Cryptosporangium aurantiacum: one gene and its partner. The protein of the gene in region 1 interacts with the protein of each later gene in a pairwise test. Links are inferred from orthologs where the notes say so. Each region holds a gene or a part of one and is shown on either strand. Other genes may lie near its edges. The genes, in order: BUB75_RS03580 and BUB75_RS17665.

Evidence for each region.
Region 2: the proteins of BUB75_RS03580 (region 1) and BUB75_RS17665 interact in binary tests that used the Escherichia coli proteins (3 or more experiments, as listed by UniProt). The link is inferred for Cryptosporangium aurantiacum from one-to-one orthologs.

What each region holds. Positions count from the first base shown.
Region 1 is NZ_FRCS01000001.1:820,330-830,837, forward strand. Bases 3,367-6,206 are described here. They hold BUB75_RS03580 (ABC-F family ATP-binding cassette domain-containing protein), read left to right. Parts: upstream 3,367-3,905; coding sequence 3,906-5,507; downstream 5,508-6,206. Other genes in these bases: ypfJ (KPN_02809 family neutral zinc metallopeptidase), read right to left, coding at 3,367-3,716; BUB75_RS46055 (hypothetical protein), read right to left, coding at 5,586-6,188. In the rest of the region: BUB75_RS03555 (sensor histidine kinase), read right to left, coding at 1-829; BUB75_RS03560 (ABC transporter permease), read right to left, coding at 852-1,598; BUB75_RS03565 (ABC transporter ATP-binding protein), read right to left, coding at 1,595-2,521; BUB75_RS03570 (hypothetical protein), read right to left, coding at 2,518-2,742; more of ypfJ, read right to left, coding at 2,832-3,366; BUB75_RS03590 (hypothetical protein), read right to left, coding at 6,412-7,161; BUB75_RS46060 (hypothetical protein), read right to left, coding at 7,286-8,932; BUB75_RS03600 (enoyl-CoA hydratase/isomerase family protein), read left to right, coding at 9,104-9,817; BUB75_RS03605 (exodeoxyribonuclease III), read right to left, coding at 9,814-10,508. UniProt on the Escherichia coli protein: Genetic data indicate it may be involved in ribosome assembly or function.
Region 2 is NZ_FRCS01000005.1:28,473-34,735, forward strand. What follows is about bases 1-4,363. They hold BUB75_RS17665 (multifunctional oxoglutarate decarboxylase/oxoglutarate dehydrogenase thiamine pyrophosphate-binding subunit/dihydrolipoyllysine-residue succinyltransferase subunit), read left to right. Parts: upstream 1-311; coding sequence 312-4,163; downstream 4,164-4,363. Other genes in these bases: BUB75_RS17660 (ABC transporter permease), read left to right, coding at 1-76; BUB75_RS46280 (DUF6104 family protein), read left to right, coding at 4,166-4,342; BUB75_RS17670 (hypothetical protein), read left to right, coding at 4,347-4,363. Outside these bases: more of BUB75_RS17670, read left to right, coding at 4,364-5,084; BUB75_RS17675 (hypothetical protein), read left to right, coding at 5,174-5,899; BUB75_RS17680 (hypothetical protein), read left to right, coding at 6,054-6,263. UniProt on the Escherichia coli protein: E1 component of the 2-oxoglutarate dehydrogenase (OGDH) complex which catalyzes the decarboxylation of 2-oxoglutarate, the first step in the conversion of 2-oxoglutarate to succinyl-CoA and CO(2).

The DNA of each region.
Region 1 (10,508 bases):
GCGCCGCCGACCCCTCGAGCTCGGTCCGCAGGTCGACCGCGCGGTATCCGCGCACGGCGGCCCGCACCTGCCGCAGCGATTCCTGGGCGATGTTCCGCGCCTCCTCGGCGCGTTCCGCGGCCTCCGGGCGGCCGCGCCGGGCCAGTTCGGCGGCGAGATCACTGGTCATCGCGATCGCCGAGAGGTCGCGCCCGACGATGTCGTGCAGGTCGCGGGCGAACCGCAGGCGCTCCTCGGCGACCGCGAGCTCGGCCCGCGTGCGGTCGGCGTCCGCGAGCCGCCGCACGACGTTGACCAGCCAGAGCGAGAGCTGCACCGCGGACGCCACCGCGACCAGGACGGCCAGCACGAAGAACGCGACCTCGAACATCAGGCCGGGCCCGTCGTGCCGGGCGTCGGACTGCAGCGCGATCGCGACCGCCACCACGGCGCCGACCGGCACGTAATAGCGGGCGCCCCAGCCGCCGAGCGGAGCGAGCCCGAACGCCGCGATCAGCACCAGGCCGGGCCCGCGGGCGTTCCCGATCGGCGCCAGGCTCACGATCAGCGCCCCGGCCAGCACGGCGCCGCCCCAGACCCAGTAGTCCCGGCGCCGCAGCGAGTGGCCGGTGACCAGACGGTCGAGCACGTACAGCACGACGACCGACACCGCCAGGACCACCGCGACCAGCGTCGTCCGCACCGGGCCGGTGATCTCGCCTGCCCGCGACGCCGGGATCGAGCCGACGACGAACGGCCCGACGGCGGCGAGCGGAAACATCGAGCACCGCGTGTAGAGCGTGACGCGCGCGACGTCGTCGGCCTCGCGCCACCATCGATGTAACGCCATGCGGCTCACCCCCAAGCCCAGATCATGCCCTGGGCGACCAGCGGAACGACGTCCGGATCAGTAGGACGCCCGCCGCGATCCAGGCCAGCAGGATCCCGGTCTGTCCGGCCGCGGAGACCCAGTCGACCGGGCCCAGCCAGCCGTCCCGCACCAGCTCGAGCACGGCGGCCAGCGGCGTGAACCCGCAGATCCGCTCGACGGCCGGCGGTAGCTCCTCCAGCGGAACCACCAGGCCGGCGCCGAACAGGCAGACCGCGAGCACCGGCAGGCTGGTGATCTGCACGGACTCCACGGTCCGGGAGATCACCGCGGTGAGCAGCGCGACGACCGCGAACACGGCCGCGCCGAGAAGCACCGCGAACAGCACGATGACCGGGTTGTGCGGAACCGGCAGGCCGAGCACCACCCCGCCGACGGCCGCGAACAGCAGGACCTGGACGAGCGCTACGACCGAGCCGGGCAGCGATGTCGCGGTCAGGATCTCGGCGTCGGAAGCCTCCCCGGTCCGCAGGCGCTGCAGCACACCCTCCTCGCGGCGCGCCACCGAACCGCTGAGCACGGTGTAGTAGACGACGAACAGCAGCACCATGCCGATGAACAGGCCGACCATGGTCGCGGCTTCGCTGTCGTCGGGCGCTCCACCGTCCCCGGCGGTGGCCAGCGCCCCGACCAGGCCGAGCGGCACCAGCAACGCGGTGAACAGCAGCGTCTTGTTGCGGCGCAGCAGCAGCACTTCGGCGCGCCCCAGCGAGTAGGTCCTGGCGATCATCGGACTCCCTCCAGCTCACGGTCAGCGGATTCTTCGCCGCGGGCCAGCGCCAGGAACGCGGTCTCCAGCGACGCGGGGGTGGCGCGCAGCTCGGGCAGCACGACGCCGGTGTCCTCGGCCCAGCACAGCACGCGGACGAGCGTCCGCTGCAGGGTGCCGGTGCGGACCACGACGTGCCTGCTGCTGACCTCGACGGCCTCGCCGTCGAGAACCCCGGCCGGCGGCCGGCCGGCCGCCGCACCCCAGCGGATCTCCGCGCGGTGGGTGGCGACGACCTCGTCGAGCGTGCCCTCGGCGACGATCCGGCCGCGGTGCAGGATCGCCAGCGAGTCCGAGAGCTCCTCGGCCTCCTCCAGGTGGTGCGTGGTGAGCAGCACCGCGGTGCCGTCGTCGACCAGCGCGCGGATCAGCGTCCAGACCTGGCGGCGGCTCTCCGCGTCGAGCCCGGTCGTGGGTTCGTCGAGCAGCAGCAGGTCGGGGCGCCCGAGCAGCGCGACCGCGAGGTCCAGCCGACGCCGTTCGCCACCGGAAAGGCTTTTGATCGGGACGTTCAGTCGGGCGCCGAGGTCGACGGATTCGATCGCCTCGGTGGCCGGCCGGGGTCGGCGCATCGTGCCCGACCACATCCGGACGGCCTCGGCGACGGTCAGCTCGCCGGGTAACCCGCCGGACTGCAGGACGACGCCGGTGCGGTGCCGGACGGCCCGGCGCTCCCGGATCGGGTCGTGGCCGAGCACCCGGACGGTGCCCGTGGTCGGGGATGCGAGCCCGGCGACGACGTCCATCGTGGAGGTCTTGCCTGCGCCGTTCGTGCCGAGCAGGCCGAACACGCCTCCGGGCCGGACCGTGAAGCTGATCCCGCGGACGGCCTCGGCACCGGATCGGTAGGTGCGGGTCAGTTCGCGGACCTCGACGGCGTTCACCGGGCGCCCTGCTTCCGGGCGGCGAGGCCCAGCCGCAGGGCCAGGTACAGGCCGAACACGACCGACAAGATCAGCATGAACTGCCGGTCGTCGACGATCGTCCAGACCACGCCGAGTAAGACGAGGCTGGACACGGTGACCGCCAGCTCACGGGGGACGGTGGGCGCCGACGTGAACGACATCAGGTCGGCGAGGTAGTTCGACAGCGCGTTGTTCGCCATGCCTCCAGCGTGGTGGCGCTCGGAGCGTCCGGACCGTGCGCCGATGCACGACGTTCCGGGAGCCGTTCACGCCTATCCCATGACGAATGTCATACCCGGTCGAGCGTGCTGCACGTCTTCGGATCGCCGCTGGAGTGGCCGGTGTTGAACCACTGCTCGCGCTGGGCGGCCGAGCCGTGCGTCCAGGTCTCGGGGTTCACCCGGCCACCGGACTGCTCTTGGATCCGGTCGTCGCCGACCGCTCCGGCGGCCTGGAGCGCGGACTTGATGTCTTCGGCCGAGACGCTCTCGACCAGGCTCTGCGCTCCGCCCGAGGCGTTCCGCGTCCACACCCCGGCGAAACAGTCGGCCTGCAGTTCCAGCGCGATCGAGTACTTGTTCTCGTTGCCGGGGTCCCGCTGCTGGAGGCGGCGGACCTCACTCTCGAACCCGGTGAGGTACTGGATGTGGTGGCCGAACTCGTGGGCCAGCACGTACGCCTGGGCGAACTCGCCGGGCGCGCCGAACCGCTGCGCCAGCTCGTCGTAGAACCCGAGGTCGATGTAAATGCGCTGGTCACCGGGGCAGTAGAACGGGCCGACCGCGGACGTGGCCTGACCGCACGCGGTGTTCACGCCCTGGGTGAAGAAGCGGAGCCGGGGGTCCGCGTACTGCGCGCCGAGCGCCTTGGTGCCCTCGGTGCTCCAGTAGTCGCGTAGATCGTCGAAGACCGCGACCTGGCGGCACTGGACCAGCTCGAACCGCTGGGCGTTGCTCACCGCGCACTCCTGCGCCAGGTTCGCCGAGCTGCTGGGCGCCGGGCTCGACGAGTCGTCGCCGAGCGTGTTGTACCCGAGCAGGGCCAGCACGACGGTGACGATCAGCCCCAGCGCGCCGCCGCCGACGACCATCGGGCCGCCGCTGAAGCCGCCTCCGCCGCCGCGCGCATCCTCAACCTTGGAGAGATCAAGATTGGCGTCCTCGTCGAAGTCCATCGCACGCACCGTCCGTCCCGTGCCCCGCCTTCCTGGGGGCGCGCCCGTCCGGTACCCGGCAGGCGACGGCGCCAACCCAGCGGCCGGAAAAGCGCTCCGCGCAGACGGGTAGACTGGCTACGTGCACTCGTAGACCGACCCTCGCCTGACCTGTTCCATTTCGGCCCGTCCGTCTGCGAGGAATTCCCCGTGATCACCGTTACCGGCTTGGAGCTGCGCGCCGGTGCGCGCATCCTGCTGTCCGACACCACGCTGCGGGTTCAGCCCGGCGACCGGATCGGCCTCGTCGGCCGCAACGGCGCGGGCAAGACCACCACGCTGAAGGTGCTGGCGGGCGAAGGGATGCCGTACGCCGGCGAGGTCTCGCGCCGGGGTGAGGTCGGTTACCTCCCGCAGGATCCGCGCACCGGCGACCTCGACGTCACCGCCCGCGACCGGGTGCTCTCCGCCCGCGGGCTGGACGTCCTGCTGCACGACATGGACAAGGTGCAGATCGCGATGGCCGAGGCCGCGACCGACGCCGACCGCGACAAGCTGGTCCGCCGGTACGGCCGGCTGGAGGACCAGTTCGCCGCGCTGGGCGGCTACGCCGCCGAGAGCGAGGCCGCCCGGATCTGCGCGAACCTGGGCCTGCCCGACCGGGTCCTCGCACAGCCGCTCCGGACGCTCTCCGGCGGTCAGCGCCGCCGCGTCGAGCTCGCCCGGATCCTGTTCTCCGACGCCGAGACGCTACTGCTCGACGAGCCGACGAACCACCTCGACGCCGACTCGATCACCTGGTTGCGCGACTACCTCAAGGGCCACAAGAGCGGCCTGATCGTGATCTCTCACGACGGCGACCTGCTGGACGCCGTCGTCAACAAGGTCTGGTACCTGGACGCCAACCGCGCCGAGGTCGACCAGTACAACCTGGGGTGGAAGGCCTACCACGCGCAGCGCGAGGCCGACGAGCGGCGGCGCAAGCGCGAGCGCGCGAACGCCGAGAAGAAGGCCGGCGCGCTGATGTCCCAGGCCGACAAGATGCGGGCGAAGGCCACCAAGGCGACCGCCGCGCAGAACATGGCCAAGCGCGCCGAGAAGCTGCTGGCCGGGCTCGCCGACGAGCGGGTCTCGGACAAGGTGGCGAAGGTGCGGTTCCCGACGCCTGCGCCGTGCGGCCGGACTCCGCTCACCGCGGAGGGCCTCTCGAAGAGCTACGGCTCGCTGGAGATCTTCACCGACGTCGACCTGGCCGTCGACCGGGGCACCCGGGTGGTCGTCCTCGGGCTGAACGGTGCCGGGAAGACGACGCTGCTGCGCCTGCTCTCCGGGATGGAGCAGCCCGACACCGGCGAGGTCGTGCCCGGTCACGGGCTCAAGCTCGGCTACTACGCCCAGGAGCACGAGACGCTGGACACCGAGCGGACCGTGCTGGAGAACGTCCGCGCGGCGGCGCCGGACAGCAGCGACGGTGAGCTGCGCCGGTTGCTCGGCGCGTTCCTGTTCTCCGGCGACGACGTGAACAAGCCGGCCGGGGTGCTCTCCGGTGGCGAGAAGACCCGGCTGGCGCTGGCCGGGCTGGTGAGCTCGTCCGCGAACGTGCTGCTGCTGGACGAGCCGACGAACAACCTCGACCCGGCGAGCCGGGCCCAGGTGCTCGACGCGCTCACCACGTACACCGGAGCGGTGGTCCTGGTGACGCACGACCCCGGAGCGGTCGAGGCGTTGAAGCCGGAGAAGGTGATCCTGCTGCCCGACGGGGTGGAGGACAACTGGTCCGACGACCTGATGGAGCTCGTCTCGCTGGCCTGACGCTCCGCGCCCCGCGTACGAACAAAATCGGCGGGAGAGCCCCCTGGGCTCTCCCGCCGATCGTCGTTTCCGCGGGTCTTACGGCGTCGTCGCCGCGCCGCCCGCGGCGGTGCCTGGCGCTTCCGCGGTCGGAGCGGTCGTCGGCGCCGTCGTCGGGGCGGTCGTGGTCGGGGCCGTCGTCGGCGCCGCGGTGGTCGGTGCGGTCGTCGGCGCGGTGGTCGGAGCCGCCGTCGTGGGCGCCGTGGTCGGAGCCTTCGTCGGGGCCTTCGTCGCGCCGGCGGACGGCTTGGCCGTCGCGGTGGCGCTCGGGGCCGGTGCGGTGACACTGTCCGTAGTGGCCTGATCACCGGACTGTGCCGCTGCGGTGTCGCGGGACAGGTTGCCGGTGTCCGACGCGGAGTCCGAGCTCGCCGCACCGGCGCTGGGCGCCGTGCGGGTGGCGGCGGCCTTGTCTCCGGCCGGGAACAGCGTGTCCAGGCCGACCGAGGAGCCGGTGAACAAGCTGATGGCCAGCAGTCCGGTGTAGAGCAAGCAGCACGCGGAGACGAAGCCGGCGACGATCCGGACCAGGCGTCGGCGGCGTCCGGTCGTGTCGACAAAAACCGGCGAGCGCGAGGTCAGCACGTCATCGCCGAGAGGTTCGAGACTCTGCGTGATGTCGGAGGGGGCGACAGTGTTCACGCTTCGAGACTAAAGACCCACGGGTGCAGCCTTACCTCACGCTCAGTTAGCTCCATTTCCGGTTCTATCCGGACAGACGGGGGTGCGAATTCCCGGTAAGTCCGGACAAACCCGAGATGGCGCAACGACTTCGACTATCAGGTAACTCACAGTGAGAGCGTGTCGGACATCGGACGAAGTATCTGAGCGTGACTATGCAAATGCGACTAGTAGCGTTCGCTGGTCAGGACGCCCAGGGGAACAGGGTGTCCAGGAGGCCGTCGAGGGCGTTGCCGCTCGGCGAAGGGCTCGGCGCCGCGGCGGACGGCGTCGGCGCGGGAGGGTTGCTGGGGGCGGCGGAGGGCCGAGTGCTCGCGGCCGGGGCGGAGCGCGTCGACCGAGGGGTGGCGGCGGGTGCGCTGCCGGTGGCTCGTGCCGCCGGTCCGGTGTCGACGGTCGCGGCCGCGGAGCGGGAGAGTTCGGCCCGGGCGGTGGCGACCGGGGCGCCGGTGGCCGGCGGCGACTGTTTGCCGCCCGGACGTAACTCCGGGGAAGCGTGTGACTGTGCCCCGTGACCGCCGAGCATGCTGACGACGAGGATCGTGGCGTACGTCAGGCCGGCGAGGCTGACCAGCCAGAGTGCTGCCCGCAGGCGGCGCCGACGGCGGCCGGTCGTATCGAGGAACACGGGGAGTTCTGCATCAGCGACCCTGTGTAATAGTTGCGTGTCGTCGGTGCTGTTCGCGGCGTCCGAATCGGAGCGTGTGTCGACCGGAGGCGGGTCCGGCGTCTCGGCGGGGGCGTCATCCGGGGGCGTGAGACCGTCGCTGGCGGGCTCGCCGACCGGATCCGGGGTATCACCCTGCGATTCCGCCTGCGGCGGCTCTGCGGCCGCGGGCTCGGGAATCTCGCCGTCCTCGCCCGCCCTGGTGATCGAGGGAGTCCAGAACGCGGGAGTGACGCCTGTGGTGTCGTCGGTAGGGACGAGAGGCATGCACACAGGCTAAAGGGAACGGGACGGCGCTAACCATCCCTGTAAACTGAAATGTCCTACTTCAACACTGGTCCTCCTGGGGGCAATCCTCGTGCCCCCAGGAAGGGCACCCCGGTGTACGCAGTTAGGGCCCCGGGCTCACGCTGCCGCCGGTCGGCCCGGCGGTGGGCTGCGTGGGGTTACCGGTGGGCTCCGGGTCGTCGGACGGCTCCGGCTCGCGCGTCCGCGTCGGACGCGGCGTCGGGGCGGGCTCGTCGTCGTCCGGGGCTGCCGCCGACCGGGTCGGATTGGTCACCTGCGGCCCTCGGCTGGATTCCGGGGCCGGGTCGCCGACCGCTCTCTCCGACGGGCTCGCGGACGCCGACGCCGACGGCGACTCCGACTTCGCCGGGGGAGCTTCGGTCTTCTTGTCCTCTTTCTTCTCGTCGATGATCGCGCCGCGCATGACCCCAGGCCCGGCGGTCAGGCTGACGATGATGCCGATCAGGAACAGCAGCGCGATGATGCCGACCAGGCGGAACAGGATCTTGAGCCGCTTCTGGCGCTTGCCGCTGCTGTCGACGAAAACCGGTCGCCCGAGGTCGTCGGGGCGGGTGAAGAGCTGGGTGGCCTGGTCGTCGCTGCCCGCGGGCATGCCGGGGACGTCGATCCGCGGCAGATCCTCCGGGCGCCGGATCATCTGCGTCGCAGCGTCATCCGGGCCGCCGACCCGGGTCGCGGCGACGCCGGGCGGACCGCCGGCCGCACCGGACGACGGCCGCGGTACGAACATCTGGGTCTGCTCGTTGTCCTGGTCACGCAGGGCGCGGTCGAGCGGTGAGCGGTCGGTCGCCTTGGGTAACACCATCGTGGACTCGGTGTCCACCGCCGGCGGAATCGGCACGTCCCGGCGCGGCGGCGGACCGTCGGCCGGGGTACGGGCCGCGGGGATGATCCGCGTCTCGGCGCCGGGCGACCCCTCACGGTTGTCGCGGCGACCCAGCGCGGGCAGGCCCAGTTCCTCGGGCCGGACCCGGCGAGTCTCCTGGCCGGGCTCCTCGTCGTAGCCGCCCCGGCGGTCATAGCCCGCCCGGTCGTCGTGCCCGCCGTCGCCTCGACGGCCCTCCGGACGCCGGTCGCCGTACCCGCCGCGGTCGTCGTACCCGCCACGCTCGTCGTACCCGCTCCGGTCGCGGTAGCCGCTCCGGTCGTCGTTTGCCATCCGGTTGTCGTACCCACCGCGGTCGTCATAACCACGTCGGTCGTCGTATCCGGCCGCGCCGTTGTAGCCGGGGGCCCCGTCGTATCCGGCCGCGCCGTTGTAGCCGGGGGCCCCGTCGTAGCCGGGGGCCCCGTCGTATCCGGGAGCCCCGTCGTATCCAGGAGCCCCGTCGTATCCGGCACCGTTGTAGCCGCGGCGCGAGCGGTCGTCGTACCCGCGCCGGTCGTCCTGCCCGCGCCGGTCGTCCCGACCCGCGCGCTCGTCGTAGCCGCCGCGCTCGTCGTACCGGTCGGGTCGCCGCTCGTCGTACCGGCGGTTGTCGTCGTATCCGTTGTACCCGCCGCGGTCGTCGTAGTCGTCGAACGAACCGCGGTGCGCGCCGTCGTCCTCGTACCGACCGCGGGGCTCCGGCGGCCGCGTCCTCGATGGCTCCGGGGAGGGGTGGTGGCCACGCTCGGCCTCGGTGGAGCGGGGCCGACGGTAGGTCGCCGCGTCAGGGTCCGCGCCGCGCGGAGGGTCGTACGTCCCGCCGTTCGGGCGGGCGTCGTCATACCGGTAGCCGGAAGCCATGGCTTTCAGGGTAAGGCGTGCCGGGAGTGACCCACGATCTGGAGGTGAAGGTTCCATCCGTTCGGCCCGGTTGTTGCCAACGTTCGGTACATCACAGCGGTGCGTAGGCTCGTCCGGTACGGACCGAATCCGGAGGGGGCGACGATGCCGATGGAGCCGGAGAGCACTCCGATGACCAGGGGCGATACCGACGCGGACGGTGCCGGGCCGCGGCTGCGCCGCGATCAGCCGGGGCTACTCACCGTTGCGGTCGGCCCGGTCGGTCGGTTCGACGACAGGGCAGTCCGGACGCTGAGCGGGCTGGCACGAATCGGACGCGAACTGACCGGCGACATCCGGGTGGTCGTCCTCGAACTCGCCGAAAGTAACGCGTCCACTACCGACAGTGCATCCGGGGAGGATCGCGACCCGGTTCTGGCCGGTTACCAAGAGGGGGTGGCCTGGCTCCGGCGGGCAGACGTCGTCTCGGTGGCCACCGCACGGGGCCCGCTCACCGGCGTCGCCGTGGAACTCGCGCTCTGCTGCGACCTGCGGCTGCTCGGCGTCGAGGCGTCGCTCACGCTGACCGGAGCGCGCACCGGGGGCGCGCCGCTGCTCGGGGCCACCGGCCGGCTGGTCGACCTGGTCGGTGCCGCACGGGCGACCGAGCTCTGCCTCACCGGGCGAACCGTCGGCGCGGCCGAGGCCGAGCGGATCGGGCTCGTCTCCCGGGTCGTGCCCGGCACCGAGTTGGAGGTGGCCACCGACGCGCTCGTCGCGGGGCTGCTGGCCGCCGACCGCGTCGCGCTCACCGAGACCAAGGCGCTGCTGAACCACACTCTGCGCGACCAGTTGGCCGCTGAGCGTGAGTCCTTCGCCCGCCGCGCCCGGCCCGACGCCGGTTAGTTCACGTCCACGACGACCGGGGCGTGATCCGACGGGGCCTTTCCCTTGCGGGCGTTGCGGTCGACGTAGGCGTCGCTGACGGTGGCCGCGAGGGCGGCGTCCGCATAGAACAGGTCGATGCGCATGCCGAGGTTCTTCGGGAACGCCCCGGCCCGGTAGTCCCAGTAGGTGAACGGGTGGTCGTATTTCAACGGCCGCGGCACCACGTCGACCAGCCCGGCCTCGCGCAGCGAGGCCAGCGCCGCCCGCTCCGGCGGCGTGACGTGCGTGAGGCCGACGAACGCGGCCGGGTCGAAGACGTCGTCGTCGGTGGGGGCCACGTTGAAGTCGCCGGCGACGACGAACGGGCCCGACCCCAGCTCCGCGGCCACGGTGTTCCGCAGCGCCTCCAGCCAGGCCAGCTTGTACGTGTAGTGCGCGTGCCCGGGTTCGCGCCCGTTCGGCACATACACCGACCAGATCCGGACGCCGTCACAGGTGGCGCCGATCGCGCGCGGCTCCGGGTCGTCGGGGAACCCCGGCTGGTCGACCAGGCCGCGGGTCACCCCGTCCAGCCCGACCCGGGACAGCAGCGCCACGCCGTTCCAGCGTCCGTCGCCGTGGGCGGCGGTCTCGTAGCCCAGTTCGGCCACCGCGTCGGCGGGGAACGCGTCCGTGCTGCACTTGATCTCCTGCAGGCAGACGACGTCCG
Region 2 (6,263 bases), on another replicon or contig:
GCTCGTCCTGCTCGTCTACGGCGTCCTCACCACCGCCTACGGAACGCTGATCACGGCGGCGCGCGACGTCAGCTGACACGCCGCGAGCACTGAACCGATTCGGCTGGGCGGGACCCCTGAGAACCGAGTGTCGTGTTGCACTCGAAATCCCTTCCGCTGACCGGGCGCGCTCAGCACTCAATAGCGCTGCGGCGTAGCCTGGTCAGTTGCGGCGGCGGGGTTACCGTGCCGTGGGTGGGCTCCTCCGGAACCCCCTCGAAAACGAACGAACCGTACGCACGAGTAGCTGAGAAGAAGGCGAACACGCGGCCGTGTCGACGCAGAGCAGCACCTCAACGCAGACCGAGGATTCCCTGGCGGCCTTCGGGGCCAACGAATGGGTGGTCGAGGAGATCTACCAGCAGTATCTCGCCGACCCTGCCAGCGTCGATCCGGCCTGGCACGAGTTCTTCGCCGATTACAAGCCCACCGGCGCGGGCAGCCCGAGCGGTCCGGCCACGACCGAGAACAGCACCGCCCCGGCGGCGGACCGTGCGGACGGGCGGGCCGGCGGCTCCACGTCCTCGTCGAACGGTGGGGCACCGTCCCCGGCGACGCTCGCGAGCAAGGCCGCGCCGAAGCCCGCGCCTCCCAAGCCTGCCCCGAAGCCCGGGCCGGCCGCGTCGGCGGCTGCGAAGCCCGCGCCTCCCAAGCCCGGCCCGGCCAAGCCGGCCCCCGCGAAGCCCGCCCCGGCCCCTGCTCCGGCCGCCAAGGCTGCGGAGCCGAAGGCCGCCGAGCCGGAGAAGACCGGCCCCTCCACCAAGCCGATCCGCGGCGCTGCCGCGCGGATCGTCCAGAACATGGAGGCGTCGCTCGAGGTCCCGACCGCCACCAGCGTGCGGGCGGTCCCGGCGAAGCTGGTGGCTGACAACCGGATCGTCATCAACTCCAACCTGGCCCGCTCGCGGGGCGGGAAGGTCAGCTTCACGCACCTGATCGGCTGGGCCCAGGTCAAGGCCGTGATGTCCCACCCGGAGATGAACAACTCCTACACCGAGGTGGACGGTAAGCCGGCGCTGCTCGTGCCCGACCACGTCAACCTCGGGCTCGCGATCGACCTGCAGCAGAAGGACGGCAGCCGCTCGCTCGTCGTCGCCAGCATCAAGAAGTGCGAGACGCTCGACTTCTCGCAATTCTGGCAGGCCTACGAGGACATCGTCCGCCGCGCCCGGAACGGCAAGCTGACCACCGACGACTTCGCCGGGACCACGATCAGCCTGACCAACCCCGGCGGCATCGGCACCGTCCACTCGATGCCGCGGCTCACCAAGGGCCAGGGCACGATCCTCGGCGTTGGCGCGATGGAGTACCCGGCCGAGTTCTCCGGTCTGTCCGAGGAGCAGCTGGCGAACAGCGCGATCAGCAAGGTCATCACGCTGACCAGCACCTACGACCACCGGATCATCCAGGGCGCGCAGTCCGGCGAGTTCCTCAAGCGGATCCACCAGCTGCTGCTCGGCGCCGACGGCTTCTACGACGAGATCTTCGCGTCGCTGCGCATCCCGTACGAGCCGGTCCGCTGGGTCCGCGACGTCACGACGATGCACGAGGGCGAGATCGACAAGACCTCGCGCATCCTCGAGCTGATCCACTCCTACCGGGTCCGCGGCCACCTGATGGCCGACACCGACCCGCTGGAGTACCGCCAGCGCCGCCACGCCGACCTCGACATCCTCGAGCACGGCCTGACGCTGTGGGACCTCGACCGCACGTTCCCGGTCGGTGGCTTCTCCGGCCAGCGGACGATGAAGCTGCGCGAGATCCTCGGTGTGCTGCGTGACTCGTACTGCCGTCGGATCGGCGTCGAGTACATGCACATCCAGGAGCCGGTCGAGCGGGCCTGGATCGCGAAGCGGGTCGAGGTCAAGCACTCCAAGCCCGACCCCGAGACACAGAAGCGCATCCTGGCCAAGCTGAACGAGGCCGAGGCGTTCGAGACGTTCCTGCAGACGAAGTTCGTGGGGCAGAAGCGGTTCTCGCTCGAGGGCGCCGAGGCCGTGATCCCGCTGCTGGACGAGGTGCTCCAGGCGTCGGCCGAGGACGACATGGACGAGCTCGTCATCGGCATGGCGCACCGCGGCCGGCTGAACGTGCTGACGAACATCGTCGGCAAGCCGTACGAGAAGGTGTTCAACGAGTTCGAGGGCAACATGGACCCGGAGTCCACCCAGGGCTCCGGCGACGTGAAGTACCACCTGGGCGCGGAGTCGAAGTACACGACCCCGGACGGCCAGCACACGATCAAGGTCTCGCTGACCAGCAACCCGAGCCACCTCGAGGCGGTCAACCCGGTCCTTGAGGGCATCGTCAGGGCCAAGCAGGACCTGCTCGACAAGGGTCTCGAGGGCTACACGGTGCTGCCGGTGCTGCTGCACGGCGACGCCGCGTTCGCCGGCCAGGGCGTGGTCGCCGAGACGCTGAACCTCTCCCAGCTGCGCGGATACCGCACCGGTGGCACCGTGCACGTCGTCGTCAACAATCAGGTCGGTTTCACCACCGCCCCGGCCTACTCCCGGTCGAGCTTCTACTCGACCGACGTGGCCCGGATGATCCAGGCGCCGATCTTCCACGTGAACGGCGACGACCCGGAGGCCTGCGTCCGCGTGGCGCGGCTGGCGTTCGAGTACCGGCAGGCGTTCCACAAGGACGTCGTCATCGACCTGGTCTGCTACCGGCGCCGGGGGCACAACGAGGGGGACGACCCCTCGATGAGCAACCCGGAGATGTACGCGATCATCGACAACAAGCGCAGCGTCCGGAAGCTCTACACCGAGGCCCTGATCGGGCGCGGCGACATCACGGTCGAGGAGGCCGAGGAAGCCCTCAAGGACTTCCAGGGCAAGCTCGAGCAGGTCTTCCGCGCGACGAAGGACTCCACGCAGACGTCGCGCCGGGAGCCGAAGCTGCAGCCGAACCCGTCCGAGCAGATCGTCGACACCGCGGTGCCGCTCGACCTGCTCCACCGGGTCGGCGACGCGCACGTGAGCTACCCCGAGGGCTTCCACCCGCACCCGCGGGTCAAGCCGCTCATGGAGAAGCGCCAGAAGATGACCCGCGAGGGCAACATCGACTGGGCGTTCGGCGAGATCCTCGCGCTCGGCACGCTGGTGGCGCAGGGCAAGGTCGTCCGGCTGGCCGGTCAGGACTCCCGCCGCGGCACGTTCGTCCAGCGGCACTCGGTGCTCATCGACAAGGAGAACGGCTCGGAGTTCACGCCGCTCGACCTGCTCGGTGCGCGGAACGACCAGGGCACCGGCCGGTTCTTCGTGCACGACTCACTGCTGTCGGAGTACGCGGCGATGGGCTTCGAGTACGGCTACTCGCTGGCTCAGCCGGACGCGCTGGTGCTGTGGGAGGCGCAGTTCGGCGACTTCGTCAACGGCGCCCAGACCGTGATCGACGAGTTCGTGTCCTCGGGTGAGGCGAAGTGGGGCCAGCGGTCGAACGTCGGCCTGCTGCTGCCGCACGGCCAGGAGGGCCAGGGCCCGGACCACTCGTCCGGCCGCATCGAGCGCTTCCTGCAGATGTGCGCGGAAGACAACATGACGGTCGTCGACTGCACGACGCCGGCGAACTGGTTCCACCTGCTCCGCCGGCAGGCGCTGTCGGGCATCCACCGCCCGCTGGTCGCGTTCACGCCGAAGTCGCTGCTGCGGCACCGGGCCGCGGTCTCGCCGCTGGAGGAGTTCACCGAGGGCAGCCGCTTCCAGCCGGTCATCGACGACCCGGGGGTGGACGGCGTCAAGCCCGACCCGGCCAAGGTCAAGCGCGTGCTGCTCTGCTCCGGCAAGGTCTACTACGACCTGGCCGCGGCGCGGGCGCAGCGCAAGCTCGACGACGTCGCGATCATCCGGCTGGAGCAGCTCTACCCGCTGCCGGTCAACGAGGCGCGGGCGGCGCTGGACCGCTACTCGAACGCCGAGGACCACGTGTGGGTGCAGGAGGAGCCGGCGAACCAGGGCGCCTGGAGCTTCGTCGCGCTGAACCTGCTGGAGCAGCTCGAGGGCATCCGGCTGCGTCGGGTCTCGCGCAAGGCCGCCGCGTCGCCGGCCGTCGGGTCGAGCAAGGTGCACGAGCAGGAGCAGAAGGCCCTCATCGAGGCCGCGCTACCCACCAAGGGCTGAGCGTGTACTTCACCGACAAGGGCATCGAGGAGCTGGCTGAGCGTCGCGGCGAGGAGACCGTGACGCTCGGCTGGCTCGCCGAGCAGCTCCGCGACTTCGTCGACCTCAACCCCGAGTTCGAGACCCCCGTCGAGCGGCTCGCGACGTACCTCGCGCGGTCCGACGAGGACGACGAATAACCGGATGCGTTCCTGGTCCGCATCGGCCGCCGCACTCGCCCTGAGTTTCGCTCTCGGCGGGTGCGGCGTTTTAGGGTCCGACGCCGAGGATTCCCCGGCCACGGCGTCTCCGGCACCCTCGGCGACCGAGACGCGCGAGGGCCGGTTACTGACCGCGGACGAGGCGGAGGGTGTGCTTCCGTCCGTCCACGAGATCGGGGGCACCGGGTGGACCACCGATCCCGGGCGGCCGCGCACCACCACCGGTAGCGGACGTCCTTCGGCTTACGTCAGCGGCACGTCGGCCGACCCGCCGGTGTGCCTGCCGCTGCTCGATCCGGAGGTCGACCGGAACCGGCGGCTGGCGGCGGTCGAGTCCGAGGTCTCGTTCTCGAAGACGACCGCGACCGGTACTCGGACGACGGTCACGTTCATCGTCGAATCCTGGCGGAACGCCGCGGACACCGTCCGGCCGTCGGAGGCTGACGTGCTGGCCGGTCAGTGCGGCTCGTTCACCGGCCGGGACTCGAGCGGGACGTTCCAGGTGACGGCCGCCCAGATGCGCCCGTTACCGCTCGGCCGCGAGCAGTGCGCGTTCCGGCTGACGCTGACGGTGAAGGGCGTGCCCGTCCACGTCACGACGTTCGAGGCGAAGATCGACCGGAACGTGATCACGATGATCCATGTCGGCACGGAGTTCGAGGACCCGCTGGAGACCTACTGGCCGACGCTGGAGAGGCTGCGCGGGCGGCTGGCCGCCTGACTCCGGCCCAGCGATTTTGGGCACCGAGCACAAGTGGTTGCAGGATGCTGCGCAATCACCAATGGCAGGGTCCACTATGGTGCGCCGACATGTTCACTCGAACGAGTTTGTTGATCGCCGCCGCGGTTGCCCTGAGCGCCGCGCTGGCCGGATGCGGAAGCGAGAACGACAGCGCGGACACCGCCGACAAGCCGGCGACCTCCGCGTCCCCGACGGGTGGTGCTGAGAAGCCCGAGGGCCGCCTGCTGACCGCCGCCGACGCGAAGGCGGCACTCCCCGCGATCTCCGAGCTGCCCGGCAGCGGCTGGACGACCGCCCCCGCCTCCACCGAAACCACCGAACCCAAGGTGACGCCGGAGAAGTGCTCCCCGGTGATGAACGAGATCTCCACCGACTACACCGGCTACAAGTCGAAGCTGGCAGCCAGGGAGAACATCACGTTCACGAACGAGGCCGCCGGCCAGACCGAGCTGCTGTTCGAGGTGGCCTCCTGGACCAACGAGGCCGACAGCCAACTGCCGCTCACCGCGGCGCAGCTCGTCGAAAACTGCAAGACGTTCTCCGCCACCGAGGAGGGCCTGACGCTGGAGTTCACCGCCGAGACGCTTACGCCGCTGCAGATCGGTGAGCAGCAGGCCGCGGTGCGGCTCGCGGCCGAATTCCAGGGCACCAAGATCTACCTGACGGTCTTCGAGGCGAGGATCGGCCACAACCTGATCAGCATGGTCCAGACCAGCCCCGACCCCACCGACAAGTCGAACGAGTACAAGCCCCTGGTCGAGTCGATCGTGACGGACCTGCAGAAGACCGCCTGACACTCGCTACCGACCGCTGTCGACCGTGGAGCCCGCCGGTGTACGCCGACGGGCTCCACTGATTGCCGGACCCTGTGTCACTCCTGTGAGAGCAGACCACTACCGTGACTGAGTGTTCACTCGCACCAGCGTGTTCGTAGCCACCGTCTGCGCCTTGACTCTCGCACTCACGGGATGCAGCGACGACTCCGACTCCGCCACGAAACCCGCCGCCGTCGACCAGCCGGCGCCCTCCGCGTCGCCCAGCCCGTCCGAAGCCCCCGAGGCCCGGCTGCTCACCGCCGCCGAGGCCAAAGCCGCGCTTCCCGCCCTGACCGACCTGCCCGGCAGCGGCTGGAAGGCGACTCCGGTGCCCGCTGAGGAC